Regions from separate parts of the Clostridium sp. LIBA-8841 genome, predicted to be linked through region 1. Evidence: riboswitches for the same ligand, from Rfam matches in the RefSeq annotation. Region 1 holds a riboswitch; each other region holds the start of a gene.
What was found. A riboswitch is a leader RNA that binds a small molecule or an ion and turns the genes downstream of it on or off. The one in region 1 is predicted to bind thiamine pyrophosphate.
Positions count from the first base shown of each region.

Region 2: it holds a riboswitch for thiamine pyrophosphate, as region 1 does, so the genes downstream of both, tenA (thiaminase II) here and thiD (bifunctional hydroxymethylpyrimidine kinase/phosphomethylpyrimidine kinase) in region 1, are expected to answer to the same signal.
Region 3: it holds a riboswitch for thiamine pyrophosphate, as region 1 does, so the genes downstream of both, thiC (phosphomethylpyrimidine synthase ThiC) here and thiD (bifunctional hydroxymethylpyrimidine kinase/phosphomethylpyrimidine kinase) in region 1, are expected to answer to the same signal.
Region 4: it holds a riboswitch for thiamine pyrophosphate, as region 1 does, so the genes downstream of both, thiS (sulfur carrier protein ThiS) here and thiD (bifunctional hydroxymethylpyrimidine kinase/phosphomethylpyrimidine kinase) in region 1, are expected to answer to the same signal.

Region 1 covers NZ_CM173488.1:2,282,575-2,290,679, forward strand. Annotated here, with positions in the region: gene AC2A4K_RS09885 (PrkA family serine protein kinase) at 1-1,474, opposite strand, end outside; gene recQ (DNA helicase RecQ) at 1,567-3,345, opposite strand; gene thiE (thiamine phosphate synthase) at 3,551-4,174, opposite strand; gene thiM (hydroxyethylthiazole kinase) at 4,167-4,964, opposite strand; gene thiD (bifunctional hydroxymethylpyrimidine kinase/phosphomethylpyrimidine kinase) at 4,976-5,770, opposite strand; TPP riboswitch at 5,845-5,954, opposite strand; gene AC2A4K_RS09910 (patatin-like phospholipase family protein) at 6,075-6,944, shown strand; gene AC2A4K_RS09915 (LacI family DNA-binding transcriptional regulator) at 7,133-8,105, opposite strand, start outside.
Region 2 covers NZ_CM173488.1:3,698,936-3,707,040, forward strand. Annotated here, with positions in the region: gene AC2A4K_RS16530 (ABC-F family ATP-binding cassette domain-containing protein) at 1-815, opposite strand, end outside; gene thiT (energy-coupled thiamine transporter ThiT) at 1,159-1,767, opposite strand; gene tenA (thiaminase II) at 1,767-2,432, opposite strand; TPP riboswitch at 2,747-2,849, opposite strand; gene AC2A4K_RS16545 (hypothetical protein) at 2,917-3,231, opposite strand; gene AC2A4K_RS16550 (class I SAM-dependent rRNA methyltransferase) at 3,470-4,645, shown strand; gene AC2A4K_RS16555 (DUF1667 domain-containing protein) at 5,091-5,438, opposite strand; gene AC2A4K_RS16560 (FAD-dependent oxidoreductase) at 5,441-6,694, opposite strand; gene AC2A4K_RS16565 (NAD(P)/FAD-dependent oxidoreductase) at 6,708-8,105, opposite strand, start outside.
Region 3 covers NZ_CM173488.1:976,391-984,495, reverse strand. Annotated here, with positions in the region: gene AC2A4K_RS04165 (phosphoribosylformylglycinamidine synthase) at 1-3,281, opposite strand, end outside; gene thiC (phosphomethylpyrimidine synthase ThiC) at 3,521-4,831, opposite strand; TPP riboswitch at 4,981-5,085, opposite strand; gene kduD (2-dehydro-3-deoxy-D-gluconate 5-dehydrogenase KduD) at 5,229-6,014, opposite strand; gene AC2A4K_RS04150 (dUTP diphosphatase) at 6,220-6,870, opposite strand; gene AC2A4K_RS04145 (hypothetical protein) at 7,170-7,475, opposite strand; gene AC2A4K_RS04140 (DUF4184 family protein) at 7,689-8,105, opposite strand, start outside.
Region 4 covers NZ_CM173488.1:2,634,506-2,642,610, reverse strand. Annotated here, with positions in the region: gene AC2A4K_RS11405 (iron chelate uptake ABC transporter family permease subunit) at 1-267, shown strand, start outside; gene AC2A4K_RS11400 (iron ABC transporter ATP-binding protein) at 267-1,022, shown strand; gene AC2A4K_RS11395 (siderophore ABC transporter substrate-binding protein) at 1,050-2,009, shown strand; gene AC2A4K_RS11390 (alpha/beta hydrolase family protein) at 2,121-2,768, shown strand; gene msrB (peptide-methionine (R)-S-oxide reductase MsrB) at 2,804-3,247, shown strand; gene AC2A4K_RS11380 (DUF6483 family protein) at 3,264-3,563, shown strand; gene AC2A4K_RS11375 (RelA/SpoT domain-containing protein) at 3,616-4,422, shown strand; gene AC2A4K_RS11370 (MFS transporter) at 4,691-6,391, shown strand; TPP riboswitch at 6,438-6,541, shown strand; gene thiS (sulfur carrier protein ThiS) at 6,665-6,859, shown strand; gene thiF (sulfur carrier protein ThiS adenylyltransferase ThiF) at 6,946-7,761, shown strand; gene AC2A4K_RS11355 (thiazole synthase) at 7,939-8,105, shown strand, end outside.

The DNA.
Region 1 (8,105 bases):
AATGAATAAATGCTTTAGTAATCTCTTTTTCAAGAATTTTATTATATTCTTTTCTTATAGTATCTTGAATATATCCTAAATATTTTTTCTTATCATCTTGAGATATATCCATATCCTTAACTGACTTTATAATACTTTCCATTACACTTAGTGGATTTATACACTTATGCTCAGCATTTGATAAAGCATTATCTATAGCCTTTATAATAAATCTTGTTGAAATTCCTTTCATACCTTCCATAGGACCAGCTTCTTCTTTAAGCTCTAAAACATCAATTCTCTTAGTTGTTCCTTTTTCAACAATTTCCTCTCCGTTATAAAGTTTAAGCTTAGTAACTGGGTCAACCTTCATTGAAGGAAGTAATCTTGTTAAAATAGCAAACATTGACGCTATTTCTATAGTGTGAGGTGCTATATGAGCATCAAAGTTAGATTTCTTTAATATTTTTTCATAAATTTTCTTCTCTTCACTAAGTTCTAAACAATATGGAACTTCAACTTTTACAATTCTATCTAAAATAGCTTCGTTAGTATGATCTGATTTAAACTTATTCCATTCAGCCTCATTAGAATGAGCTATTATAAGTCCATCAAAATAAATCATTGACCCCTTACCAGGTGATGGAATAGACTTTTCTTGAGTTGCAGTTATGATTGTGTGTAAATATTCAACATCATTTTTAAACACCTCAATAAATTCAACCATTCCTCTATTACCAACGTTAAATGCTCCATTTAATGAGAATATTCTTGGGTCATCTTCTGGATACATATCCATTTTAGAAATATCAATAGATCCTGTCAAAATAGATGTATCTTGGTTATTAGGATCTACTGGAGGTACAACTCCAATTCCTTTTCTAGATCTGATTGAGAAATTCTTTGTTGAAACTGGGAATTTTTCATATTCTCCACCAAATTCATTTAATAATCTATACTTACAAACTGGACATAAGTCTCCTTCAATCTTAACTCCTAACATATCTTCAAATTCTTTTCTTAAGTGTTTAGGAATTAAATGTAATGGTTCCTCATGCATTGGACATCCATCTAAAACATATACTGGTGGTGCTGTTTCTAAAGATTTTTTAATAGCTTCAACTAATGAAGATTTACCTGCACCAACAGGTCCTACTAAATACAATACCTGTCTAGCTTCCTCTCCTTTCATTGATGCTGAATGAAAATAATTCATTAATTTCATAATAACTGTATCTATACCATAAAAATCTTCTTTAAAGAAATTATATTTCTTTATTTTCTCATTTCCGTATATCTTCTTTATCTTTGTATTTTCCTCTGGGCGTAATATCTCAAATCCTTTATCTACGATCAAATCATAAATCCTCTTATGAGAAAGTTTTGCAACGTCAGGATTATTTTTTACAATTTCTAAATAATCGATAAATGTTCCTTTAAATTTCTGCTTATTATGTTTTTCCCTATCACTTTTTATAAACTCTTTAAAATCCATTGTAATCCCTCCTTTACCCTAAATATATTCACCATACATTATGTTCTATGACAAAATATTTATATAAAATAAAAAAAAAGAAATTAGTTAAACTAATTTCTCTTTTTATACTTCTCATAATCTTTTAAGGTTGTAATAATAAAAGAGCCATATTTTGTTATTTTTTGCTCTCCAAAACCCCTAATATTTTTTAAAGCCTCTTTGCTTTTAGGATTTTTATTTATTATATCCATAATCATGGAATCAGTAAAAACTATATATGGCTTAATTCCCTCTCTTCTTGATATATCTTTTCTTAAAATACGAAGTCTCTTGAAAAGTTCTAAGTCCTTACATACACTTTCTTCGTTTTTATTGATATCTAAAAACACCTTTTCTTCTCCCTTTAATATCCCTATAGATCTTCTATTTAACTTTAACATGGAATATGTTCCTTCTTTTCTTTCTAAAGCACTAATAGCTAAAAGCTCATTTATTATGTCCTTTATGTACTTATTGGTATATTCCTTCATTATTCCAAAGGTAGAGAGTTCATACAGCTTATATTTTTCAATTTTTGGTCCATGAACACCTCTTAAAATATCTATTAGAACACTTTCTCCAAAAGCCTCTTTAGTTCTATAAATGCAAGATAATATTTTTTGAGCCTCTAAGGTCATATCTACAAAATCATTGTTTTTTAAACAATTAGTACAGTTATTGCAATACTTTATTGAATTTTCTTCCCCAAAGTAGTCTAAAATATATTTTCTAAGGCATTTGTCAAAGTTACAAAACTCTATTATTTGCTCTAATTTCTTAAGTTCTATAGTCCTTCTTGATATTTCTGTAGTTGAACTTATTAAATAGTCCATAAGACGTATATCCTGTTCTGAATAGAGAAGATAACACTTAGCTAAACTTCCATCTCTTCCTCCACGACCTATTTCTTGATAATAATTTTCTATACTCTTTGGGAAAGTTGAATGTATTATAAACTTAACATCAGGCTTATCTATTCCCATTCCAAAAGCATTTGTAGCAATCATAACCTTAAAATTATCATTTAAAAATTCCTCTTGATAATAATTCTTTTCCTTATTCTTTAAAGAGCCATGATACTTACCTACGCTTTTACCTCTATAAATCATATTTTTATAAAGTTCTTCAACCTCATTTTTAGTAGAACAATATATTATTCCTGACTCTTCTTCATGCTCACTTATAATCTCACTTATACTCTCTAATTTATCTACTTCTTTTAAGATATTTATTTCTAAATTATCCCTAGTGAAACTTCCCTTATAAACAAAAGGGTCTTTAAGACCTAATAGTTCTATGGAATCTTTCATAACCATTTCTGTTGCTGTTGCTGTAAATGCTGTAACAATTGGCCTTTTTCTTAATTTATTTATAAAGGGTTTTATTTTGCTATAACTTTTTCTAAAATCATGCCCCCACATTGAAACACAATGTGCCTCATCTACTACTACTTGAATAATATTAGCTTTTTCTATATTTTCTAAAAAATACTTATTTTCTAAACGCTCTGGTGAAACATAAAGAAGTTTTATTTCACCTTTTATAAAACTTCCCATTATCCTTTTAACTTCTTCAAAATCATTTCCACCACTTATATATGCTGCCTTAATCCCTAAAGAATTTAAATTATCAACTTGATCCTTCATTAGGGATATTAATGGAGAAACAACTAAAGTTACTCCACTCAAAATATAAGCAGGTATTTCATAGCATAAAGATTTTCCACCTCCAGTAGGTAATATACAAAATACATCCATCCCACTTAAAATCTTCTCAATTACTTCTTGTTGCCCTTTTCTAAACTCTTTATATCCAAAAATATTATTTAATATTTCAAATGCTTTTCTCATTTTTTTCCTAAAATCCTTACTAAATCTAACTTATTAGATTAAATTTTACCATCAAAATAAATTCTTAATTATGAATATTATACTATAAAATAAACTCTAAACAAAAATCAACATTCACCTAAAATAAAACTCAAGAAAAAGAGGCTCTAAAATTAAAGAACCTCTTTTGATTATTTCATATTTTTATTTTAATATTCAAGTTTTCCTATCTACTAAGCACCTTTAAAAACTCTTTGCTCTTCTCAATTATATCTTCGCTATTTAATAATGCTGATATAACTGCAACCCCTTCTAAATTCTCTAAAATATCCTGACTTAAATTATAAGGAGTTATACCTCCAATACCATATAGAGGTATAGAAGAAACTTCTCTTATTTCTCTTAAAGTTTCTAATGTCATTAAGATTGCATCATCTTTGCTATTGGTTGAAAATAAAGCCCCAACTCCTAAGTTATCAGCTCCATCTTCTATTGCTTTTAAGGCCTCTTCTTTATTGTGAACTGTAACACCTATAATAGCATCCTTTGGCATTATTTCTCTTGCTATAGACACATCCATATCATCTTGTCCTATATGAACACCATGAGCTTTTACTGCTAATGCCACATCAATTCTATCATTTACTAAAAAAATTGCTCCAAAGTCATTGCAAAGTTTTTTTAAAGCCTTAGCTTCTTTACACATTTCCTTAGTGTCTTTATTCTTCGCTCTATATTGAACAATAGATACTCCTCCAATTAAGGCTTCCTTAGTCTTTTCTAAAAGTTCATTAAAAGGAATCCTATAGTCAGTTACTAAGTATAATTTTTTACAGTATGAATTACTCATAATAAACCTTCTCTCTTTCTTTTATTACTTCATCACTAATCATTGAAAGCTCATCTAGAAGATTATGTTTAAAAGTCATTATCCCCTCTTTTTCTCCTAATCTTTCCTCAGCTATTTCTCCGCATATCCCCCATGCTGCTACTGCTTTAACAACTTCTTTAAATCTTAAAGCTTTATCATCATAAAAACTTAAAGCTATGGTTAATAAGGCTCCTAGCATACATCCTGTTCCTGTTATTTTGCTCATTTTATAAGTTCCATTTTTAACAATGGCTCCATCCTTCCCATTAGTTATGAAATCACATACACCAGAAACAACTATTATTAAATTTCTTTCCTTTGCATATTCTTTTATTTTATTTTTTGTATTTTCACTTAAGGTATCATTAAAAGAATCTATTCCTATTGACTTTGATGTTTCTCCTATAAGAGTTTTTATTTCAGCTAAATTTCCCTTTACAAGTGAAGGTTCTCCCTCTAATATCAACCTTTTTGCAAAATCTTTTCTAAGCTTAGAAGCTTGTACACCTACTGGATCTAAAACAGAAGGAATTCCTTTTTCTCTTGCTATTCTCATAGAAGTCATTGATGATTCCATTTGATAAGGTTCTAAAGTTCCTATATTAACTAATAATCCATTAGCCATTCCTGTTATTTCTTCTAGCTCCTCATGATGTGTAGCCATAAGAGGCAATCCACCATAGTTAATAGTTACTTGAGCTAAGTCATTAACTGTAACGTAGTTTGTTATCATGTGTATTAAAGGATTTTCTCTTTTTAAAATTCCCATTATTATTCCTCCTAATAAAATTTATAGAAATGATGTGTTGGCCCAACACCTTTTCCAAGTTTAAAGCCATTTTTTATAGCTCCTGTAATATATTCTTTTCCACTTTTAACTGCATCAGGTATATTCATTCCCTTTGATAAATTAGCTGTAATAGCTGATGATAAAGTACATCCTGTTCCATGAGTATGTTTTGTATTTATTCTATCTTGTTCAAAAAGAATAAAGTTTTCGCCATCATACAGAAGATCTGTAGCTTCTCCCTCTAAATGTCCTCCTTTAATTAAGACATTTTTAGCTCCCATTTTTTTAATATCAATAGCAGCCTTTTTCATATCTTCTATTGTAATTATTTCTCTACCTAATAACTCTTCCGCTTCTGGTAAATTTGGAGTTATTAAAGTAGCTAGTGGTATTAATTTATCTATTAAAGTATTTTTTGCATCATCTGATAAAAGCTTAAATCCACTTTTTGAAATCATAACAGGGTCTAAAACTATTTGTGGCAAGTTTTCTACTCTTCCTAAAGCATTACTTATTGCTTCTATTGATTCAATCTTAGACACCATACCTATCTTTATAGCATCAACTTCTATATCATCAAAAATAACATCTATTTGTTTTTCTATAATTTCAGGAGTAACATCCATTATTCCAAAAACTCCTTGAGTACTTTGAGCAGTTATGGCAGTTATTATGCTCATTCCATATACTCCATTGGCAGAGAATGATTTTATATCAGCCTGTATTCCCGCTCCTCCAGAACTATCAGATCCTGCAATCGTTAATGCATTAAATAATTTAGTCATATTTTTCTCTCCTTTTTTAAAATAAAAAAGCATATATAGCCCAAAGGCTATATATGCTTTAAAATCAATTAAAATATACTTGTCTCAGGCTTCCCTACGCTGGTATTAACCAGATCAGGTTAAAGGGTCAAGAAATTTAATTTCTAATCTCAGCCAGACACTACTGGCCCCCCTAGCTATTTTTATGATATTTTCTAATCCAAATGATACCATACTCATTCTTCTTTTTCAACATGTCTTTTTTTGATATTTTTTAAGTTAAGGATTATAATTTTAAATATATCAATTTTAGGAGGATATTTTTATGGTTAGTTTAGTTTTAGAAGGAGGAACTTTACGTCCTATTTTCAGTGCAGGGGTTATGGATGCTCTTCTTGATAACAATATAATCTTTCCATATTGCATTGGAGTATCAGCAGGAATAACTAATGGTTTTTCCTATTTTTCTAATCAAAAAGGAAGAAATATTGAAATATTAAAAAAATATAGAAATGACAAACGCTATTTAGGTGTTTCTAACTTTTTTAAATGTAGAAGCATTTTTGGTTTAGATTTTGTCTTTGATGAATTAGCAAACAAACTCTTCCCTTATGATTTTAATGCACTTTCAAATTATAAGGGAAAAGTTTTAATTGGAGTCACTAATGCTAACACAGGGAAAACAGAATACTTAGATGGCAAAATTAAGGATGAAAAATATATGGCCTTAAGAGCCACCTGTGCAATTCCATTACTTTTCCCATCAATAAAAATCAATGGAAACGAGTATTATGATGGAGGACTTTTAGATCCAATCCCAATAAAAAAGGCCTTAGAAGATGGGAACGAAAAGCATTTAATTATTCTTACTCGTCCTAAGAACTATAAAAAAACTTTAGGGAAAAGTAATAAATTAGCATCTAAAATAGTTGGACGTAAATATCCTAAATTAAAGGATTCTTTTTTAACAAGACATATTAAATATAATGATACAGTAAAGTTTTGTGAAGAATTAGAAAGGGATGGAAAAGCATTAATAATCAGACCTTCTGAAGAAGAATCAATTGAAAGCTTTGAAAAAGATGTCTGTAAATTAGAAAAAGCTTATAATGCCGGTTATAACGCCTGCATAAAAAACTTAGAAAAAATTAAAGCTTTATTTTTTACAATAGATTCTGTCTTAGGTGAATACTAATTTTTACTTAATTTAGATTTAAATAAAAAAGACTATGTCAGACTTAACTTAAAGTAGAACTTATGGATATATTCTGAAAATTACTCAGTTTTCTAAAAAATTTATAACTATCTTCTTCATATAATCTATAAGTTCTATTATTTTAAGTTCTGATATAGTCTCTTTTAGTTAAAAACTTAAATTATTTTTTAAAGTTTTCTACAACTATCTCTTACAATAAGCTTAACAGGTAAAACTATTTTTTTAGACATCTCTCTTCCTGTCCTCATTCTCTCTAAAAGTGTATCTACTGCAACATTCCCCATATATTCTGTGTACACCTTTATGGTTGTTAGTGAAGGATTTAAGAACTTAGCCGTACATATATCATCAAAGCCAACTATGCTTATATCCTCTGGTATTTTAAGTCCAGCCTCAGATATAGCTTTATAAGCTCCTATGGCCATAGGATCACTTGCAATAAAGAAAGCCGTGGGCAAATTCTTTTCTTTTAAAACTTTTTTCATAAGCTCATAACCATCCTCAGGTAAAAACCGTCCCTTTAAAACCCACTCCTCCTTATATCCTTTTATATCTTCCATATATTCCTTAAAAGTTTTTTCTCTATAATTTATTTTTCTTAAGGATTCATTGCTATTATGAATAATAGATTCTCCACCTAAATATCCAATTTTCTTATGACCTAAAGAAGTCAAATATTCTAAAGCTATTTTAACTCCGTACTTAAAATCCACCACAACAGAATCATACTTCCACTCTTCTGGAGAAGAATCTACAAAAACTATATTTTTAGATAGTTTCTCCATTAATTCTATTTCCTTTTCTCCAAATATTCCAATAGCTAAGATACCATCTAAATCTGTATATTCTTTAGTACCTTCATTAATAATCTTTTGAAAATCTATAGGTTTAAACTTAATTTTTTCTTCACTACATTTCTTTTCAACGGCCATTCTTATTGAAAGAAAATATGGATCATTTAACTCTTGTATTTCTGTGTACCAATAGACTATTCCTATAGTATAGTTTTTAATTTTATTTTTTCTCTCTTTTACTGTTAAATAATTTAATTCCTCAGCTATTTCCATTACTTTTTTTCTTGTTTCTTCAGACACATTAAGTGTTTCATCTAAGTTTAAAACTCTAGATACAGTAGCTATT
Region 2 (8,105 bases), 1.4 Mb from region 1:
ACCCAAGCTAGTTCTTTTCTCATAAGGTTTTGTCTTTTTTCCTCACTTGCCTTTTCTATAGCTATTCTCTCCATCTTCTTTTCTAAGAAAACAGAATAGTTTCCATCATAGCTAAATAATCTACCTCTATCTAATTCTAATATTCTATTAGTTACTCTATCTAGGAAATATCTATCATGAGTAATCATTAAAAGAGCACCTTTTCTACCATTTAAGTAATCTTCTAACCAACTTATAGTCTCGTTATCTAAGTGGTTAGTAGGCTCATCTAATATTAATAGTTCACTAGGAGTTATTAATGCAGCTGCAAGCATTATTCTCTTCTTCTGTCCTCCAGAAAGATTTCCTACCTTTTCTTCAAAATTAGTTATTCCAAGCTTAGTTAAAACATTTTTTGCTTCACTTTCCATATCCCAAAGATTTAAAGCATCTATTTTTCCTTGAAGTTTTATTATCTTTTCTGAATCTATATCGCTATTTTCGCCTTTATTTATCTTTTCTAAAAGTTCTTCATAATCTCTTAGAATTCTCATTTCTTCTGAGTTACCTTTGAAAACTTGCTCTAAAACAGTAGCATTATCATCATAATCTGGTGTCTGAGAAAGGTATTCTATCCTTACTCTATTACCTTTTGTTATTGTCCCTTCATCAGGCTCTTCTACTCCTGCCACTATCTTTAAGAAAGAAGATTTTCCTGTTCCGTTAACTCCTATAAGCCCAATCTTCTCACCATCATTTATTCCTAATGATATATTATTAGCTAAAATTTTCTCTGAATAGCTCTTACTTATATTTTCAAGAGTTATTAAATTCATCAGTTATCCATCCTTTTCAAAACAAATCTTATTCTCATTATAATATAAAGTTAAAGTTCTTCCAAAAGTAAAATAAGGATTGTATCAAAAATAACTTAAAATAAAACTTATAAACATATTATGAGAATTACTGGATTTCATTAAGAATTCATAGCTATTCTCTTAATACTCTTTATAAATTTTATTTTAAGCTTTGATACAACCCTATACTAATTTAAATTATTCTATATTAATTTTCTAACTTGTTATATTTTAACTTGAAATTTTCCTTATCAAGTCTCCTAAATCCTCACAAAATTAATTCTACTACTCTTTCAAAATCTTTATAAAGCATATTTGCTTTCTAAATTCTATTAGACAAAGGTTTCATTCTCCTAGCTAACAATTGTATTGGCATTAAAGTTAATACTATGGTAGTCAGAAAACTTTCAACTCCTGCACTACTTACATTATAAATTATTGAATAAATCCATAAATTCATACCTGGAGGCGCATATTGGCCAAAGAAAACTACCCCTGAAACGACACTTATAAATGTACTTAAAGCGCCTGCCATAAATGATCCTAAGAATATTTTATACTTTTTATCTATTCCAAATGTTCCTGCTAATCCTAATGCCATATTAGCTAGTATGTAATCAAGAAAAAACTGTACTGGATGAACAATAAATGCTCCATTTAATGTTTTTAGAAGACCAAAGATTAATCCTCCTGTAACACCAACAGTTCTTCCATACACTAAGGAAAGAAGCATTATTGGTAGCATTGAAAAGAAAGTTATTCCTCCACCTTGTGGATATCTAACTAACGGAATAATATAAAGCACGTAGGAAATTGCTACATTTAATCCAATCATAACAATTTCTTTTGTTGTTATTTTATGCTTTCTTAAATCTAAAATATATAAAGCTAATAATACAAATTCTATTAAGGCTACTAAATAAACATCCATTACTCTTCACCTTCTTCATATGCCATATTCCAAAAGTCAAGTTCATATAAACTTGCCCTTTTAAATATCTCTATCAGTCTATTTTGTTTTTCCTCTGATAAATCTGAACAAGTTTTATCCACATATTCTAACCATCTATCAGTAAACTCAGCAAATCCATCTGAAGCATACTCTTCAATCCACGGTTTAAAAAAGTTTTTTTCTAGTTTATCAGCATATTTCTCAGCAATATATCTTCCTATATAGCTATAACTCCAAGTGCATGGTAATGTTGCTATAGCTATCTCATCTAAGTCACCTTTTAAAGCTATAGCTTGCATATAGCTTGTATAACTTATAGTAGTGCCTTTATATTCTCTTTTTTCAGCCTCTATTTCTGATATTCCAAAATCTTTTAAGTATTCTATATGGACTGCTGTTTCATCTTCCATTGTTCCTTTTGTAGAACTATAGAAAAATCTCATTTCTTCCATAGTTCTGGCCTTAACTACACCAATACAAAAAATCTTAGCATATTCTTTTAAATAAAGGTAATCTTGAACTAAATACTCTTTGAATTTATTCTTATCAAGAGTTCCTTCTCCAATTTCTTTTATAAATGGGTGTTCTAAATACTTGTCCCATATCGGCATAGCCTCTTTTAATAATTTTTCTGTAAATCTCATATTTGACATCTCCTTTAATCTTATGATTAAACTTAATAGCCCAAATAAGGATTACCTAAAAGTTTCATAAAAGCATATAAATCTTAAACTTTTTAAATAAAAACTCTACTTTAAACCATTATTAATTTTTAGGTAGAACTGTAAGTCATCTTAATGAGTAATACTTTACTAAATTATTTTAGTTTTGAAAGTCTAGCTAAAAATCAATATTTACTTAAAACATAGCTAAATAAAAAATAAAAGCTGCATCCATTGTAGGATGCAGCTTAATTTATAAAAAGTCATAATACTCTAAATATATAAAATACTATTATAAAACTTTCTACTGGCTTTCCTACGCTGGTATTACCCAGATCAGGTTTAAGGGTTAATAACAAAATGTTATCTCTCAGCCAAATGGCACCCCTAGCTATAAAGTCTATAATAATTATATATATTTTTTTTAATAAATTCTAGTTTTTTCTTTCTCAAGTAAAAATAAAGTCTAAAACCTCATATAAAAATTATTCCAATAATCTTTATTGCTCATCATCATCTTTCTGATTTCCTCATCATTACCATATTCATCATACCATCTTTCTAAAATTTCATAGGCAATACCATGGTATATTAAGCTTCCTATGACAAAAGGTTTAGCCGGCACATCACTTAAAGATATTACTGTTATACCAGTTCCTATAGTCCCATATATCATAGCTCTCTCTGGGGTTGCAAAGGTCTTTGCCTTCTTTTTAAAATCAGACTCTCTTATGTATTTTCTTAATCTTTTAGGTGTTGGAATAACGATAGCTTTTATCAATTTTATTCAATCCTTAAAATTACTCTTATTAAAAATATATATTCAGTATTTAATCTTTATTCTAAAAGTATTGTTTTTTAGCTGAATATATCTTTAAAAAATTTTTTAAAAATAAAACAGAAATAACCATGGTTAAACTTCATATTTATTTCCTACTCTTTAAATATATTTTTAACCTATTGAAAGACTTAATATGTGTTATAATCTTATAAGAATTATTTTGGAAGGAGCTATTTAAATGGCGAGTAAGTTTTATTTACACAAAGGGAAAAATAAAAAAGCTGAACAAGGTAGACCTTGGATTTACATTGATGAAATAAACGAATATGACGGAGATTACGAAAACGGAGATATAGTTGAAGTTTATAATCATAAAGGTTATTTCCTAGGAAAAGGTTACATAAATGATAGAAGTAAAATAACTATAAGATTAATGACTAAGAATATAGATGAAGAAATAGATGAAGACTTCTTCAAAAGAAGATTTAAAACTGCTTGGGAATACAGAAAGAGAGTTATAGACACATCTTCATGTAGATTTATCTTTGGAGAAGCTGATTTCCTTCCTGGTTTAACAGTTGATAAATTTGAAGATTATTACGTAATTCAAATATCAACTCTTGGAATGGATAAATATAGAGATTTAATAGTAAAAATCCTAGTTGATGAATACGGTGCTAAGGGTGTTTATGAAAGAAGTGATATAAAAACTAGGGAAATAGAAGGTTTAGAGCAAAGAAAAGGCTTCTTAACTGAGCCATTTGATACTGATATACAAATAGTTGAAAATGGTGTTAAATACATAGTTGATTTAGAAAATGGTCAAAAGACCGGTTTCTTCCTAGATCAAAAAGAAAATAGAGCTGCAATGCATAGAATATGTAAAGACATGGATGTTTTAGATTGCTTCACTCATACTGGTTCATTTGCTTTAAATGCTGGTATAGCCGGTGCTAAGTCAGTTTTAGGAATAGATGTATCTCAACACGCCGTTGATTGTGCTACAAGAAATGCTGAGCTTAATAATCTTCAAGATGTTGTTAAATTCGAAAAACACAATGCTTTTGATGTTTTAGGTGATTGGTCAAGAGAAGGAAAACAATTTGATGTTGTAATATTAGATCCACCAGCTTTTACAAAGTCAAGAAACACTGTTAAGCAAGCTATTAGAGGATATAAAGAAATAAACCTTAGAGGAATAAAGATGGTTAAAGAAGGTGGCTACTTCGCAACATGCTCTTGCTCTCATTATATGGATGAAGAACAATTAAAGAGAACTGTTGCTGAGGCTGCTCATGATGCTAGAAGAACTTTAAGACAAATAGAAGTTAGAACTCAAAGTTCAGATCATCCTATACTTTGGAACTCAGATGAGTCATACTACTTAAAATTCTTCATATTCCAAGTATTCTAAAAAAATTTTAAATTAAATGCATATTAAAAATAATACTGGTTAATATAATAGTGTAGCAAGAAAAGATTAAAAACTTAACCTTTTACTTATAAAAAAAGAGGTGCTTACAAAATGGCATACACTCAAAAATTTATATTTAAAATTTAAGTAATAATTAAATATTAAAATATATTATTACTATGAGGTGCTTTACAAAAATAGCATACACTCATTAAATAGTTATAAATATCTTTAGTATTTAACTATCTGTTTTAAGCTATGCACTAATTAGGAGTGCATTTTCTATCCTAATAATGTACATATAATATTAGATGTATTAAAAGGGAAAGGTATCTGAAATTCAGATACCTTTCTTCTTTTGTCTCTATATAATTATTTAAAAGGCTATGTTTTAACTAAATATAAAAATTTACCTAAAACATAACCTTATTAAAGCATTTATTTTCTATGAAACTGTTTTTGCAGAAACTATACTAACACCAGTTCCTAAAACATCCTCTATGATAACATCTCCAACTTTAATAGGAAGATTAATAGAAGCCTTATTAATCTCTTTCATAACATCAAATATCATTCCCTTTGGAATAGGTTCCTCTGTTTTAACTGGTATAACCATATTGTCACAGCCATCTATTTTAACAGTTGAGGTTACTATTCTTGTTGGATTTTTAACCTCATTTAATCCATAAATTTCTCCTCTTTTGCATGTATTTCCTGTAACTTTTTCTAAATCTGTATCTACTGTTAAATGACATCCTCTAGGACATACTATACAAATTAATTCTCTTACCATGATTATTCACCATCCTCTAATGAAATTGTTATTGATCCCTTAGCATCTTTAAGTTTATCTTTAAGTATTGTAATTCTCTCCATTTCTGCAGGTACAACATGAGGTTTTTTAAAGCTTTGAAGAACATTTCCTTCTTCATCTCTAACTATAATCTGTTTATTCTTAAATACATTTCTAACTCTCATAAACACATTCAAGTTTCCATCTAAAGATTCAATTTCAAATTTTTGAGGAACTGTATAACTTATATTTTCTCCATTTTTTATTTCAACAAAGTTATTTAATCTCTTTTTACCTTTAATATATTTTGCAGCATTCTTACCTGCATTTTTTGCTTCCTCAGTAACAAAATCAACTAGGTCATGAACATGAACTACATTACCACAAGCAAATATTCCCTCTCTATTTGTTTCCATACTTTCTGAAACCACAAGTCCATTAGTTCTAAAATCTAATTGAACTCCTGCATTTTTTGAAAGCTCATTTTCTGGAATTAACCCAACAGATAATAATAATGTATCAACATCAAACTCTATTTCTGTTCCTTTTATAGGTTCTCTATTTTCATTAACCTTAGCTATAATTACTTTTTCTAATCTTCCATTTCCTTTAACATCAACAACTGTATGAGATAGATATAATGGAATATCATAGTCCTCTAAACATTGAACAATATTTCTAGTTAAACCATTTGAATAAGGCATAAGTTCAACAACAGCCTTAACTTCAGCGCCTTCAAGAGTCATTCTTCTAGCCATTATAAGACCAATGTCTCCTGACCCTAAAATAACAACCTTCTTACCAACCATATATCCTTCCATGTTTATGAATCTTTGAGCCGCTCCTGCAGTAAATATTCCTGATGGTCTGTCTCCTGGGATACTTATTGCGCCTCTTGTTCTTTCACGACATCCCATAGCAAGTACTATAGCTTCCGCTTCTATTGTTAAATATCCTTTTTCAGTATTTATAGCATGTATTACTTTATCTTCAATTTCTAAAACCATTGTATCTAACATAACCTCTATGTTAGTTCCTTCTACCATATCAATAAATCTTCCAGCATATTCAGGTCCTGTAAGTTCTTCTTTAAAGGTATGAAGACCAAATCCGTTATGAATACATTGATTTAAGATTCCACCTAGTTCTTTATCTCTTTCTATAATTAATATTTTTTCTATTCCATTTTCATAAGCTTCATAAGCTGCTGCTAATCCTGCTGGACCTCCACCTACAACTACTAAATCATATTTCATAACCTTAATCCTCCTACTTTGTTTTTCCACTTATTATGTATGAACCATTTTTATCTAAAGTTACTTCATTTATCTTCATACCAGTTTCACGAGATATTATTTCTTGAACTCTAGGTCCACAGAAACCACCTTGACATCTACCACAACCTGGACGACATCTTCTCTTAACTCCATCAATAGTCCTTGCTCCTAAAGTTCTATTTATACTATCAACAATTTCTCCTTCTGTTATGTTTTCACATCTACAAATTATTCTTCCGTATCTACTATCTTCTTTAATTAAATTTGCTTTTTCTTCTGGAGAAAGTTCTATAAAATGTACTTGCTCTCTCTTCTCATTAAAGTTATCCTTCTTTTCTAAAGCTAGTCCACATTCTCCTAGCATTCTAACAACATCAACTGCAATAGCTGGTGCAGAACTTAATCCTGGTGATTTTATTCCTGCTACATCAAAGAATCCCTTTACGTCTTTAGCTTCTCCAATTATAAAATCAGGCTTATCAGCTATAGCACGAAGTCCTGCAAAGTTTCTTATATTTTCTCTAAAATTAATTGATCTAGTTGTTTTTAAAGAAACCTCCCTAACTTTAGCCAATCCTTCATACTCTGTGGAAACTGAATCTTTGTCATCAGTATCAATGGCATCTGGTCCTACTAATAAGTTTCCATGAACTGTAGGAGTAACTAAAACTCCTTTTCCAAGCTTAGTTGGACATTGGAAAATTGTCTTTTCAAATAGACTTCCTTGACTCTTATCTAAAACATAATATTCTCCTTTTCTAGGAGTTATTTTAAAGGCTTCTTCACAAACCATATTATGAATCTTATCAGCATAAATACCTGCTGCATTTACTATAAATCTAGCTTCTACTACATCTCCATTTTCAAGCTTTATTTTAAAATTTTCATCTTTTTCAATACTAACAACTTTAGAATTTAATCTTAATTCTCCTCCATTATCAATAGCATTTTCTGAAAGAGCTATTGTAAATTCATATGCTCCAACAATTCCTCCTGTTTGACAGAATAAAGCACTTTTTACCTCTTTATTTAAGTTTGGCTCCATTTCTAAAACTTCTTTTGAAGTTAAAAGTCTTATACCTTCTACTCCATTTTTAATTCCTCTATTATATAAAACCTCTAATTCTTTTTGGTCATCATCATCAAATCCTATAATTAGTGAACCATTTCTTTTAAAAGGAACGGATAAGTCCTCGCAAAGCTTATCAAACATCTTATTTCCTTCAACATTGTATTTTGCCATTAATGTTCCTGGCTCTGGATCATATCCTGAGTGAACAATTGCTGAATTTGCTTTAGATGCTCCCATAGCAACGTCATTTTCTTTTTCTAATTCTACAACTTTTAAATTATACTTTGTTAGTTCTCTAAATATTGCTCCACCTATTAC
Region 3 (8,105 bases), 1.3 Mb from region 1:
TTCATAACTGAATCCTTTATTTTAGGATTTCTAAATATTGTAGCTATAAACTTAGCTGATCCATCAGGCTCATCCCCTGCTGAGAATCCACCTGGTAACATAATTATTTGAGCTTCATCAATTTCTCTTTTAAGCATGTCTATTGAGTCAATCAAAGCTTCTTTATTTAAATTTCTAATAACAACCTCATGAACCTCAGCACCCTCTTTTTCAAAGGCTCTTCTACAATCATATTCACAGTTAGTTCCTGGGAATACTGGAATAACTACTCTTGGTTTTTCTACTATTGTTATTTTTGATTTAAGTTTTTCTTTTCCTATATGCACTTGTCCATTATCTAAAATATCTGCCCCATCTTCACTATTGCTTATTAAATCTGAAACACATCCCTCTTCATTTTCTATTTTAGATTTAAATACATCCTCAAGTTTTTCTTCATAACATTTTTCTAACTCTCTTAATGAAACCTCAAAATCATATTCCTCACACTTTATAACATCAGCCACGATTGTGCTTCCTATAACCTTATGATTAGTTCCCTTAAATTCCTCTTCAAGGTTAACCCCGTCCTTAACCTCTAAGATTAAACTTCCATAATTAAATCCAAAAAGCTCTTCTTGAGAAACATTATTTAATTCTGCCCCAATTTTATTTCCTAATGACATCTTAGTAATTCCTTCTGATACTCCTCCAAACTTAAGAGAATATGCTGAAATTACTTTTTCTTGTCCTATTAATTCATAAAGCTTTTCTAAGTTATTTTTGAATTCTTCCATATTTAAAGTTCCATCTTCTAATCTTTCACTCTTCACAAGAACTAAAGTTGATCCTATATTCTTAAACTCAGGTGAAATAACTCTTGAAGCATTTTCAAGTCCTACTGCAAATGAAACTAAAGTTGGTGGAACATTTAAGTCTCCAAAACTTCCTGACATTGAATCTTTTCCACCAATTGCTGGTAATCCTAAATCCATTTGAGCTTTATAAGCTCCTAGTAAAGCTGCAAAAGGCTTACCCCATTTTTCTTTATCCTTTAATAACTTTTCAAAGTATTCTTGGAAGGTTAATCTAACCTTTTTATAATCTCCTCCCATAGCAGCTATTTTTGTTACTGATTCAATAACTGAATAAAATGCCATGTGGAATGGGCTCCATACTCCTAAATAAGGATTAAATCCATATGTCATTAGGGAAGCTTCTTTACTTTCTCCTCCTAAAACCGGAATCTTAGCAGCCATCCCCTCTGCTGGTGTTAATTGATATTTTCCACCTAGAGGCATAAGAACTGTTCCTCCGCCTATAGTTGAATCAAATCTCTCAATTAATCCTTTTTGACTACAAATATTTAAATTTCTTAGTGATTTTAACCATTCTTCTTTAACATCACAATTTTTAACTTCGTATGGATAATCACTTGGTGATTTTACCTTTAAAGAAATCTCTTGTTTTGCCCCATTTGTATCTAAAAAAGTCCTCTTTATATCAACAATTGTTTTGTCTTTCCACATCATTCTCAATCTATCTGTATCTGTAACTTCCGCTACAATTGTAGATTCTAGATTTTCTTCTTCTGAAAGTTCTATAAATCTCTTGGCATTCTTAGCTTCAACAACAACTGCCATTCTTTCTTGAGATTCTGATATTGCAAGTTCTGTTCCATCTAGTCCCGCATATTTTTTAGGAACCTTATTTAAATCTATATCAATACCTCTACATAATTCTCCAATGGCTACTGATACTCCACCAGCTCCGAAATCATTACATCTCTTTATCATTTGAGCTACTTCTTTATTTCTAAAAAGTCTCTGAATTTTTCTCTCTGTTGGAGCATTCCCCTTTTGAACCTCTGCTCCACATTGATTTATTGATTCCTCTGTATGTTCCTTTGAAGAACCAGTGGCTCCTCCAATACCATCTCTTCCTGTTCTTCCTCCAAGAAGTATTACAATATCTCCCTTTGAAGGTTCAAGTCTTACAACATTCTCTTTTGGTGCAGCTGCTATTACTGCTCCAACTTCCATTCTCTTAGCAGCATAATTTGGATGATAAATCTCTGCTACTTGTCCTGTTGCAAGTCCAATTTGATTTCCATATGAACTATATCCATGTGCAGCTCCTAAGGTTATTTTTCTTTGAGGTAACTTTCCCTTTAAAGTTTCTTCAATTCCAGCTGTTGGATCTGCTGCGCCTGTAACTCTCATAGCTTGGTAGACATAACTTCTTCCTGAAAGTGGATCTCTAATAGCTCCTCCTAAACAAGTTGCCGCGCCTCCAAAAGGCTCTATTTCCGTTGGGTGATTATGTGTCTCATTTTTAAACATTAAAAGATATTTTTCAGTTCCATTATTTGTTTCTATCTCTATGTTTATAGAACAAGCATTTATTTCATCTGAAACATCTAAGTCATCAAGTTTTCCTCTTTTTCTTAGTTCTTTCATTGCTATAGTAGCTAAATCCATTAATTTAATATCTCTAGTCTCTAACTTATCTTCATAAACATACGCTCTTGAATTTCTATAATCTTCATAAGCTTTTTTAATAGGTTCTGAATATTGACCTTCTTCTATTTCAACATCTCTAATTATTGTTTCAAAAGTTGTATGTCTACAATGATCTGACCAATAAGTATCAATAACTTTAATCTCAGTTATTGTTGGATTTCTATCTTCTGATTTAAAATAATCTCTTATCATTTTTAAATCTTCTAAACTCATAGCTAAAGAATTTTCTATATGAAAGTTTTTAAGTTCCTCCTCAGTTAGATTCAAAAATCCATTTAAAACTTCAACGCCCTTAGGTTCATCTAAGTTATCTTCTAAAACTTTTGATAATGGATCTACTTCTCTTGAATCAACAGGATTAATATAATAAGCTTTTATCCTATCTATCTCTTCATCATTTAAATCACCTTTTAAAACAATGATTTTTGATGATTTAACAGGAACTTTTGCTTCCTCAGTAAGAAGCATTATACACTCTGAAGCTGAATCAGCTCTTTGATCATACTGTCCTGGTAAATATTCAACACCAAAAGCATTTTCATCTTGTCCTATTTCAAAATTTTCTTCATAAACTCTATCTACTGGAGCTTCTGACAAAATAGTATTTACAGTCCTTATATACTGCTCTTCTTCCATATTTCCTAGTATGTACTTATTTAAAACTCTTATATCCTCTAAAGCTTCGACTCTTAAGTTATCTTTAAAATCTTTAAGTAATATCTGACTTTCAACATTAAAACCAGCCTTTTTTTCTACAAATACCATTCTAATACCAGACATTTTAATCCCCCATTCAAAACACGAACATTATTTATGATTAAATATTAATCATTCGTTAAATAGAGAATATCATTATAAATACGTATTGTCAATAATTAAATTTATTTAAACGTTCGGTTTTTAATATATTTAATCATCTTTTTATCATTTATATTCCAAAATAATTCGTATTTAATCATAAAAATAGAGATATATTAAAAGTTTAGAATAATCTTCCTTTTAATATATCTCCAATATTTTTAATCTTCTCTTAAAAGATTTATATCTTTTCCCTCTAGAATCTTATTCATATTTCTTATAGAACACATTTTCCCACACATTGTACAACTATCTTTATGTTCAGGATTCGATTCTTTTCTATACCTAATTGCTTTTTCACTGTCTATGGCTAAAGAAAACATCTCATCCCAATCTAATCTTTTCCTAGCCTCACTCATTTTATTATCCCTCTCTCTTACTCCTAGGATTCCTTTTGCTATATCTGCCGCATGTGCTGCTATCTTTGAAGCAACTATTCCCTCCCTTACATCTTCTAAATTAGGAAGTCTTAAATGTTCTGCTGGTGTTACATAGCAAAGAAAATCTGCTCCATAAGAAGCTGCCATAGCTCCTCCTATGGAACTCGTTATATGATCATACCCTGGTGCTATATCAGTTACTATTGGGCCTAAAACATAAAATGGTGCTCCATGGCATAATTTTTTCTCTAATAAAACATTAGCTTCTATTTCATTCATTGCCATATGCCCAGGTCCCTCTATTATTACTTGAATATTTCTTTCCCAAGCTCTTTTTGTCAACTCTCCAAGAGTAATTAACTCTTTTATTTGTATAGCATCAGTTGAATCAGCTATTGAACCAGGTCTACAAGCATCACCTAAACTTAAGGTTAAATCATACTTTTCACATATATCTAATAATCTATCAAAATATTCATAGAAAGGGTTTTCTCTATTATTTAATTCCATCCATGCAAAAAGGAGAGATCCTCCTCTAGAAACTATATTAGTCAATCTTTTATTTCTTCTAAAAGTTTCAACTGCTTCTCTATTTAATCCAGCATGTATAGTAACAAAATCTACTCCATCTTTTGCATGTTTCTCTACAACCTCAAAAAATTCATCAATAGTTATATCCTTAAGTTCTTTATCATAGAACCCAACTACATCATACATTGGTACAGTTCCTATCATAGCTGTAGATATCTCAACAAGTCTTTTCCTAAAATCATAAGTTTTACCATAGTTACTTAAATCCATTATGGATTCTGCATTCATTTCTATGGCTTTTTTAACCTTTTCTAACTCTAATTCTATATTGGCATAATCCTTTGAAATTCCTAGATTAACATTTATTTTAGTTCTTAACCCTTGTCCAACACCTTCTGCACTTATGCTCTTATGTTTTTTATTAGCTGGTATTACAACTTTTCCCTCAGCCATTAAATTCATTAAAGTTTGAACATTAATACCTTCTTTTTCTGCAACCACTTGCATTTCCTTTGTTATTATGCCTCTTTTAGCAGCATCCATTTGAGTTGTGTAATTCATATTAGTTCTCCTTATTTTAATTTTTTAACTGCGCAGTTAAATTAATATAGGATCCTAGTTTTTTATAAAAAATAAAAGCTTGCCATAAGGCAAGCTTAATAAACACTTATATAGATATACTTATACAAATTTTTAGCATAAATATAAATAAACAACAGTTTATGCTTCCCTACGGTAGTACTAACTACATCAGGTTTTAAGGGTTAGATAGCTATTATCCTCTCAGCATATAAAATGCACCCCTAGCACTTACGATTAAATATTTACTTTTTTTCTAAATTATACTATTAAAATTTTATAATTTCAAGTAAATTTATAAAAACAAGTAATTATGCACTAAAATTTAGTAATTGTTTAAACTTATTATAGGTTTCATCATCAACTTTTTGCAAGTCACTTATCTAGCTAACCATCCTCCATCAACAGCTAAAATATGTCCATCCATATAATCTGATGCTCTACTTGCTAAGAATATTACAGCTCCCATCAAATCAAAAGGCTCTCCCCATCTACCTGCTGGTATCCTTGATAATATCTCTGAATTTCTACTAGCATTTAAAGTTAATTCTTCTGTATTAGCCGTTTTTATATAGCCTGGTGCAATAGCATTTACATTTACTCCAAATTCAGCTAGTTCATTAGCAAAGGATTTTGTTAGTCCTGCTACTGCATGCTTACTTGCAGTATAAGCTGGAACATATTTACCTCCTTGGAATGAAAGCATTGAAGCTATATTTATTATTTTACCATGTCTATTTTTTACCATAGTTTTTGCTATCTCTTTACTTAAATAATAAACACTATTTAAGTTAACATCTAAGACGAATTGCCAATCTTCATCAGTATATTCAAATAAACTATTTCTTTTTATGGTACCTGCATTATTAACTAAAATATCTATTTTCCCAAAAAGCTTTTTACTCTCTTCAATAACTTTTATAACATCAGTTTTCTCTTCTAAATCAGCTTGAATAAATTCAACCCTTCTTCTTTCTTTTTCTATTAATTTTCTTGTTTCATCTAAATCTTTTTCACTATGAACCACTATACACAAATCCGCTCCAGCCTTTGCTAAAGCAACAGAAATAGCCTGTCCTATACCTTTATTTCCACCAGTAACCATAGCTACCTTTCCATGTAATGAAAAATAATCCATTGAAAAATCACTTAAACTATTCACAATCTCAACCCCTTTGAAAGTTTTAAAACTTATTCATATTTTATACTACCTCTTACAGAAAACATTTTCAACTTCTTGTGAATATAATTAAAATTAATAAAATAAAAAAGCTTTAGAATAAGTTGTTATCTCATTCTAAAACTTTCTTATATTCCGTCTTTTTAATATATTATAATTTAAATCTTATCTACAAATTAATCAAAAATATTTAGAAACCTGTGTGACCAAATCCGCCACCTCTATTTACACTTTTGAATTTTGAAACATCATCAGTTTCTATAAAGTTAGCCTTATAATATTTAGCTAAAACCATTTGGGCAATTCTATTTCCTTTTTTTATATATATACTTCCATATGGATTTCCATTCTTATCTAAATAAATATATGTTTTTAATAACTTTTTATAAGCTCTCTTTCCTTCTTCTTCATAAGAACTTAAATCATGTCCTTTCGACTCTAAATATTCACTTAATCTTACCTCTGTATAATTATTTTTTAAGTCATCTAATATACTTATATCATTAGCTATTTCATAAGGAAGATTAGCTATATTATAATTATTCTCTAAAATTACTGATATATTGCTAACTGAATCAGCATCAATAGTTCCTATTGAGTTTGAAATTTTCAGATTTGTTCTTAAAGAAAGTCCACTTCTAGCTCTAATTTGAAGTTCCATATTATCAGGAATTGCAAACTTTAAATCTAATGGAATTGCCACTTTTTCAAAAGGTCTTATAACCATATCTTTAGCTGCAAAAACATCTGCTCCAGCGGCTAATGGTGTCTCATATTTAGGAGTCTCTCCACCATTTTGATATTCAATATAAACATCTCTAATTCTTTGTTCACCAGCCATTAAACTCACCTCCATCTTTAGTAAAAGTATATTTTACTTTCTATATATTCACAAACACTTAAATTCTTTAAATTCTCAAAGCAGAGGCTTTTTATTAACATTTTATTAATATATTTTCCTTTAGCTTACATTTGCAACATTTTACTTATATTAATTCATAATTAACTATAAATTTTTAAATATATACTTTATCTTAAGTGAATAAAAATAGTATTTTTTATTACTTTCATCTTAATATACAAAATAAAAGAGAACAGACTTTAAATTAATTCTGCTCTTCTATCTTGTAATATTTAATTTTAAAAATTATTTCTATTTGAATTATAGATACCAATTCCAGCAATCGCTCCTATTATACCAATAATTATTAATCCAGATATTTTAAATACATAGGCTCCTAAGTAATAAACAACTACAATCAATATAAGAGCTATAATAACATGAACAATCCATTCTCTCTTAGGATTCATTTTAAAAGCTCCAAAAATTTTGTCTGATAATTTATATTTTTTATCAATAAATCCATATATAACTGCAAAAAAAATTGCTGACACAACAAATACCAATGCTTCTAATATGTTTTGTATTAAAAGAATTTTATCCATACTCTCGTTCCTTTCAATTGATCTTTAATAGCTATATTATACCATTTAACACAACTTTAAGTGAACTCTACTATGATTAAAAATTAAATAACTAATTAAATATCTAATTTATTTTTTAGTTGAATACTCAATTTTTATATAAAATAATAAAAAGTTAAATAGATTAAAGTTCTTATATCTACTTAACTTTTTTAATAATAAATGATATATAATTTAATTTTTAAATGTAGCAATAATAATCCCGATGAAAATTCCATTTATAATTGCTATTACTAAATTGCCTATTCCATAACTCATATTGAAATATTTAAAGACTACATAACTTAAAAATAAAACTAGCACAGTAACACAAATCACTATTAAATCATAAATTAATTTTTCCTTAAAACTTTTATGCCCCCATAAAATTCTATTTCTATTATCTCTAATTTCATAAAGAAACCATAAAACTATAATTATTCCAATTAAAGTGCTTCCATGTTGTAATAAACTATATCCATAAACATTATAATCTCCTAAAGTTAACACCTTTTTTTGAAGAAAAGAAATATGTTCAACAAAAAAACCTGTTTTATGAGTAAAAGCATCCCATATTATATGAGTTACCATTCCTAATAAAGCTGAATATAT
Region 4 (8,105 bases), 350 kb from region 1:
GTGGCTATATTAGTATCAGTATCTACTGCTTTAGTAGGTCCAATAACATTTTTAGGGATATTAATAGTTAATTTATCCTATGAGTTCTTTAGTACTTATAAACACAGTGTACTCATAGCTGGAGCTTCTCTAATGGGGGTAATAGCTTTGGTAGGTGGACAGTTTATAGTAGAAAGAATATTAAACTACACAAGTACAGTTAGTATAATTATAAACTTTATAGGTGGAGCATATTTCTTATATTTATTGTTAAAGGAGAGTAAGTAATGATAGAGATAAAAAATTTAAGTAAAAAATATGGTAATAAATTTGTTGTTGATGATGTGTCCTTTAATATAAATAAAGGAAAAATAACATCTTTTATAGGACCAAATGGAGCAGGTAAAAGTACTGTTTTATCTATGATTTCTAGAATCATGAGTAAAGATAAGGGTGAAGTCATCATTGATGGGGTTCCTTTAGAAAAGTGGAATGATAAAGAACTAGCAAAGAAAATAGCAATACTAAGACAATCTAATAACATAAATGTTAGGCTTACCATTAGAGAGTTAGTTAGTTTTGGAAGATTCCCTCACAATGAAGGAAGGCTTACTAAAGAAGACGAGAAACATATTGATAATGCAATAGAGTATATGCAACTTAAAGATATAGAAAACAGATATTTAGACGAGCTTTCAGGTGGACAAAGACAAAGAGCATATATAGCAATGGTAATAGCCCAAAATACTGAGTATATTTTGCTAGATGAGCCATTAAATAACTTAGATATGAAACATTCAGTTAAGATGATGAAGGTTTTAAGAGGATTAGTAAATGATTTGAACAAAACAGTAGTAATAGTTATGCATGATATAAATTTTGCATCATTCTATTCAGATAATATAGTGGTATTAAAAGATGGTAAAATTGCTAGAAATGATGATACATCTAAGATAATTAGCAAAGAATTCTTAGAGGATATATATGAAATAGATTTTGAAATTAAAAATTTCAATGGAAATAAATTATGTGTTTATTTTTAATAAAATAAAATTTAGGAGGATATATATATGAATAAAAAGGTTTTAGCTATAGTAGGGATAAGTATAGCCTTAGTGGCAGGAGGCTTTGCTCTTTTTGGAGGAGAGAAGGACAAAAACACGGCATTGGCTGCAAAGGAAATGGTGAAGGTATCAGATAGAAAAGGGGAAATTGAAGTACCTAAAAACCCAGAAAAAGTAGTTGTTTTAGATTATTCATCATTAGATATAATTGACGAAATGGATAAGGAAAGCACAGTTGTAGGATTACCTAAAGGTAGTTTACCAGAATACTTAGATGAGTATAAGGGTGATAATTATAAAGATTTAGGTTCTTTAAAAGAGTTTAATATGGAAACTATAAATGAATTAAAACCAGATCTTATAATAATAGAAGGAAGACAAGAAAAACATTATGATGAGCTATCTAAAATAGCACCTACATTATTTTTAGGGGGAAATGGTAATAATCATTTTGAGTCATTAGAAAATAATGCAAAGACATTAGGTATAGTTTTCGGTATGGAAGATTTTGTGGATAATAAAATAAAAGATATAAATACTAGAATAGAAAATATAAATGCAAAAACTTCTAATATGGATGAAAAAGCTTTAATTACAATGGTTTATGATGGCGAAATAAGTGCTTTTGGTAAAGATTCAAGATTTAGTACTATTCACAAAGAATTTGGCTTTAAGGAAGCAGATGAAAATATAACAACTGAAAATCATGGACAAACAGTTTCTAATGAATATATAGCAAATATTAATCCTGGATATTTATTTGTAATAGATAAGGGCATAGTAGCAAGTAGCAAGCAAGAACCTGCTAAGGGTATAATTGAAAATGAATTAGTACAAAGAACAGATGCATATAAAAATGGGAAAATAGTTTATTTAGATACGAAGGCTTGGTACTTAGGTGGGCCAGGATTACAATCAACAGATGTAATGTTAACAGAAATGGAAAATTCAATAAAGGACATTTAATAGAAGAGAGTGATGTTTTATTAAGGTTTTACTTAATAAAACATCATTTTTCTTTCTTGAAAAAATTTCGTATATAATTATATAATAGAATTTAAAAAGAAGGTGCGAAAAGTGAAGAGTTTTAATATAGAGAAACAATCTATGTGGAAATGTAGAACCAATAATAAATTAATTTGCAATGAAAGTGAAACTTTGGTTATCTTATTACCTGGATTAGGATATACCTTGGATAAAGCAATACTGGATTATTCAAAACAATTAGTTCTAGACTTAAATTATGATTGTTTAGGAATAGAATATGGATTTCAAGTTAGTAGGGAAACTTTCAATAGACATGATGAAGAGGACATTAGAGAATTATTCTTGGAAAGCTTAGATGTTGTTTTTAGTGCTTTGGAATTTAGAACAGGAAAATATAAAAATATAGTTATTATAGGAAAAAGTTTAGGTACAGTATTACAAAATAAAATAGGTGAGGAAATTAAAAAGGTTTATAATATAGAGGTTAAAAATATTTATTTAACTCCTATAAATGAAACTTTTAAGGATAACATAAACAAAGAAAGTTTAATAATAACAGGTACTAAGGATGCTTTAATATCTTCAGATAATTTGGAGAAAATAAAAGAAGAAAAGTTTAATGTTTTAGAAATAGAAGATGCAGGACATTCTCTGTGTATAAAAGGAAATGTATTAGAAAGTATTAGAGCCTTAGAACTAATAATTAAAGTTATAAAAAATTATCTTGAAAAAATTTAAGTAATGAAATTAAATTTTTAAATGGAGTGATTATTTTGAAATATGCAAAGAAAGAAAAAGAAGAACTAAAGAAGCTTTTAAAAGATGAGGAGTACTATGTTACTCAAGAAAATGGAACCGAAAGACCTTTTACAAATGAATATTGGGATTTTGATAGAGAAGGAATATATGTTGATGTAGCAACTGGAGAACCCTTATTCACTTCTAAGGACAAGTTCTTTTCTTCATGTGGATGGCCTGCTTTTTCAAAACCAATAGATAGAAGTATAATAAAGGAAAAGATAGATAAAAGCTATGGAATGATTAGAACAGAAGTTAGAAGTAGATTAGGCGATTCTCATCTAGGACATGTATTTTGTGATGGACCAGAAGAGTTAGGTGGATTAAGATATTGTATAAATTCAGCCTCACTAAAATTTATTCCAAAGGAAGAACTAAAAGAAAAAGGGTATGAAGAATATTTAGAGATATTTAAATAGAAAAGTAGGTGTTAAAATGGGATTTTTATTAAATAAAGATGGAGAAAATGATTTTCTTTTGGCTGATACTTATTCAAAAGATGATATATTTTGGATAACTTTAAGAGGATTAATATCTAAGGGAAAAATTGATGAAGCAGAAGATATGCTTTTTAGAGAGGCTGAGAAAAATCCTTCTATGGAAGTTTATGAAATAGGAGAGAAGATGTATAGCTTATTAGATAAAAAGAGTGATGAAGAGCTTAAACAATATAATTTTTCTAAGGAAGAAATAGCCTTGGGGTTAGAAGATTTAAAGAAATTAATAAAAAAGTAAGGATTATTGAGATTTAATATATAGTACTAAATTAAAATAAGGGGAGGTAATTATGAGAAGTTTAAATAAAGAAAGTTTTCTCCAAAAATATCCTCATGTAGAAGAATACATAGAAAAGAATGATATTAATTTTGAAGATTTACAAAAAATATTTTATGACTTTGTGAAATATGAAGAGTCTTATGAGAATCAAGCAGATTTCATAGCGAATATATTACGTTCAAATGAAAATGTTCATTCTGTAAAATCAAGAATAAAAAATCCGGAAAGATTAATTGAAAAAATAATAAGAAAAACAGAAGATAGAAAAGAAAAATATGGTGAACATTTTTATTTTAATGTTGAAAATTATAAAAATGAAATAACTGATTTGATAGGTATAAGGGTATTACATATATTTAAAGATCAATGGAAGGCAATACATGATTTTATAATAAAGACATGGAATGTAATTGAAATAACAGCTAATATAAGAGATGGAGATGACAGAACTATATTTGATAATTTAGGTATTGAAGTTATATCAAGACAATCAGGGTATAGGTCTGTTCATTATCTTGTGGAGTGTTATCCAACAAATCAAAAGGTTATTGCAGAGATTCAAGTAAGAACTATTTTTGAAGAGGGATATGGGGAAATTGACCATAGGCTTAGATATTCTCATAATGAAATACCTGAAATATTAAAATCAAATCTATTGCTTTTTAATAGAATTGTAGGAAGTGCAGATGAAATGGCTTCATTAATCAATATGTTGAATAATAGTTTAGATAATAAGGATAATTACTATGAAAGTAAGTTAAGAGAAAAAGATGAAGAAATAAGAAAATTAAAAGAAAATATTGAACAAATGAAATAATAGAAAGCTACCTTGATGAATAATTAAGGTAGCTTTATTTTAAAATTATATATGAACAAAATATTAATTAATTATTAATAAAGTTAAGGAATATAACTGTTTGTTTGGGATTTTAGAAGAATTTGGGGAAATTTACTCTTTGATTTTATAAACTTTAAGGAGTAATATGAACGTAGTTCACTGTGTTTTTTATTAATAATATTTAAAAAATAATATTAATAAAAGGCATAGTAAGGACAAGTTTATAGTTTAAGAAAGGGTGACGATTATGAAAAAGAAATCAGTTGGAATCACTATGGCTGTCTTCTTACTAGGAATATTCATGGGGGCTATTGATTCAGGAATTGTATCACCAGCAAGAGATATAATAGCTGATGGATTAAAGGTTTCACAGGATGCCAGTGTTTGGGTTATAACAATATATACCTTAGCATATGCAGTATCAATGCCTATCATGGGAAAACTTTCTGATAAGTTCGGAAGAAAAAAAGTGTACATGGTCTCAATAACTTTATTTGGACTAGGTTCTTTATTATGTGGAGTATCAGATTATGTAAATAGTTATGGATTCTTATTATGTGCAAGAGTAATAGAAGCTATAGGTGGTGGTGGAATAATGCCAATAGCTACAGCTTATATAGGAACATCATTCCCAGTTGAAAAAAGAGGTTCAGCTTTAGGAATGATTGGTGGAGTATATGGAATCGCAACAGTAATTGGACCAACTTTAGGTTCAGGAATACTTTCTATTTTTGGTGATAAAAACTGGGGATTTTTATTCTTAGTAAATGTTCCAATAAGTATAATAATATTACTTTTAGCAACTAAATTAGAAGAGAATACTTCTGCACAAGGAGTTAAGAAGTTAGATATATTAGGTTCAGGAGTATTAACTGTATTAATTTTATCTTTAATGTATGGAGCTACAAACTTAAAATTCTACGATTTTATGGACTCAATAAAATCATTAGATGTTTGGCCATATCTTTTAATATTTGTAATATCAATTCCTGTATTAGTTTGGGTAGAAAAGAAAGCAGAAGATCCAGTAATAAACTTATCCTACTTTACTAATAAGGAAATAGCGATAACTTTAATATTAAGTTTCGTTGTAGGATGTGGATTAATGGCAACAGTATTCATTCCTCAATTTAGTGAAAATATATTAAGAACACCTATGGGTAGTGGTGGATATATAGTTACAATATTTGCAGTATTTGTAGGTATAGCAGCACCTTTAGGTGGTAAATTTATTGATAAAATAGGTGTTAAAAAGGTATTAATAATAGGTATGAGTTTAGTTATAATAGGAAACCTTTATCAAGGGTATATAACAACTAAACATCCAAGTATGGTTAACTTAATAATAGGATTAGCTATTATGGGATTTGGTTTAGGATTTTCTATGGGAACACCAATAAACTACTTAATGCTTAGCTTAGTACCTGATAATGAAGCTACAGTTGGACAATCAGCAGTATCATTAGTTAAATCTATAGGTATTGCAGTATCACCAAACATACTTATTAACTTTATATCAGATGCTGGAAGAAGAGTACCAGATGCATTACAAAAAGTTATGCCTCATGTAGATGGAATGTCAAATATTATGGCAAATGGTGGAGGATCTTCACACGTTGCAAATTCAATGGGAAATGCAAGTGTTACTAATATATTCAGCATTATAAAGGATATGGTGCAATCACAATTTGCATCATTAGGTGACAAGTTTGCTAATAATCCTCATGTAAATATAGATATGATTCAAAAATCATATATGCAAAGCTTAGATGGGGCTAAAAATGCTATAGAAACTACATTCCAACAAGTAATGAATACAGGATATACTAAATTATTCTTAACATGTGCTATGATAGCTTTAGTTGGATTAATTTTAACACTTATGTTAAATAAGCAATTAATAAATATGAAAAATAAAAAAATGGAAAGCGTGGAAAAAACTAATTGATAAAAAATGTTTTTTGAGTTATGATGAATAAAACAAATAAATTTTAAGATATTGCTAGGGGTGCTGTAAAAGGCTGAGAGGGATTTAATATCCTAACTCTAATAACCTGATTTGGTTAATACCAACGTAGGGAAGTATATTTTAAGTTGTGATTTTTCATATTAGAAAATATTATTATGATTAATTAGAAAATATATTTTAAAAGGTTTAGCAATATTGCTAAACCTTTTTTTGTTGGTATAAAGCGGTATTTAAAGGGAAAGAGGTGAAGATATGATTGTTAATGGAAAGAAATTAAATAAAGAAAACCTTAATACAGTTTCTGATTTATTAGAAAGTTTAAATGTAAATAGAAATAGAGTGGTTGTGGAACTTAACAAAGAGATAATTAACTCTTGTAGTTATGATGAGATTTTATTAAATCATGAAGATATAATTGAGATTATTGCATTTGTTGGTGGAGGTTGATTAATAAGAATTTAAGAAGTTTAAGAAAATAAAAGTTGGTTGAAAGTAAAAGAGAGAAAAAAGAGAAAAAGATATAAGGAGCCTTTATGAAGATAAAGATTAATGAAAAGTGGAAAGAGGTTGAAGAAAATTGTACAGTCTATTCTTTAAGGGATAAAGAATTAAATGATGCTGATGTTATAGTTTTAAATGGATTTCCACTTGGAGAAGATAAAGAGTTAAAAGATGGAGATAGAGTTGTTTTTATTAAAAAAGGAATTAAGCCTAAGAAAGAGGAATTAGAAGAATTAATGGTCTCAAGACATACACCAGGTATTCATGAAAAACTTAAAAAACTTAAGGTTTTAATAGCTGGATGTGGGGGGCTTGGATCTAACATTGCTATTTCTCTAGCAAGACTAGGTGTTGGAAATATAAGATTAGTAGATTTTGATATAGTAGAACCTTCTAATCTAAATAGACAGCAATATTATATTGACGATATTGGAGAGTTTAAGGTGTCTGCATTAAAAAGAAATTTAATGAGAATAAATCCTTTTATAAAAATAGAAGATTTAAATATTAAACTTTCTGAGGATAATATGGAGATTTTAAAAGAAGCTGACATAATAATAGAGGCCTTTGATAATCCAGATTATAAAGCTTTATTAGCAAACTATGTTTTAAGTAATATGAAAGAAAAATACTTAATTTCATCTTCAGGAATGGCAGGTTTTTATGATTCAAACTTAATAAAAACAAAGAAGATAACAGATAAATTTTATATTTGTGGAGATTTAGTAAATGAAGCTAAAGAGGGATGTGGACTAATGGCTCCTAGAGTTTCTATATGTGCAAATCATATGGCTAATTTAGTTATAGATATAGCTGTTAATAAAATAGAATTTGTTAAGAAAGACTAAACTAAAAGGTTATATTTTAAGTGAAGTTTGATTTCTAGAAATCAACATTAGTCTAAAACAGAACCAATTAAAAAGAGTTTATAAATATATTTAGTGATAATTATAAGTTTTATTAACTAACAATTTCATATATGATTTTGAAAAATTTACAAAAAAGAGTAGAAAAGGGGAATTTTTATGGACAAGTTAATAATAGGTGGAGTAGAAATAAAAAATAGACTTTTTGTTGGAAGTGGTAAATATCCTTCAAATGAGATAATAAAAGATGTATTAGAGGGAAGTGGATCTCAAGTTATAACTTTAGCATTAAGAAGAGTGGATCTAGATAATAAGGAAGAGGATAT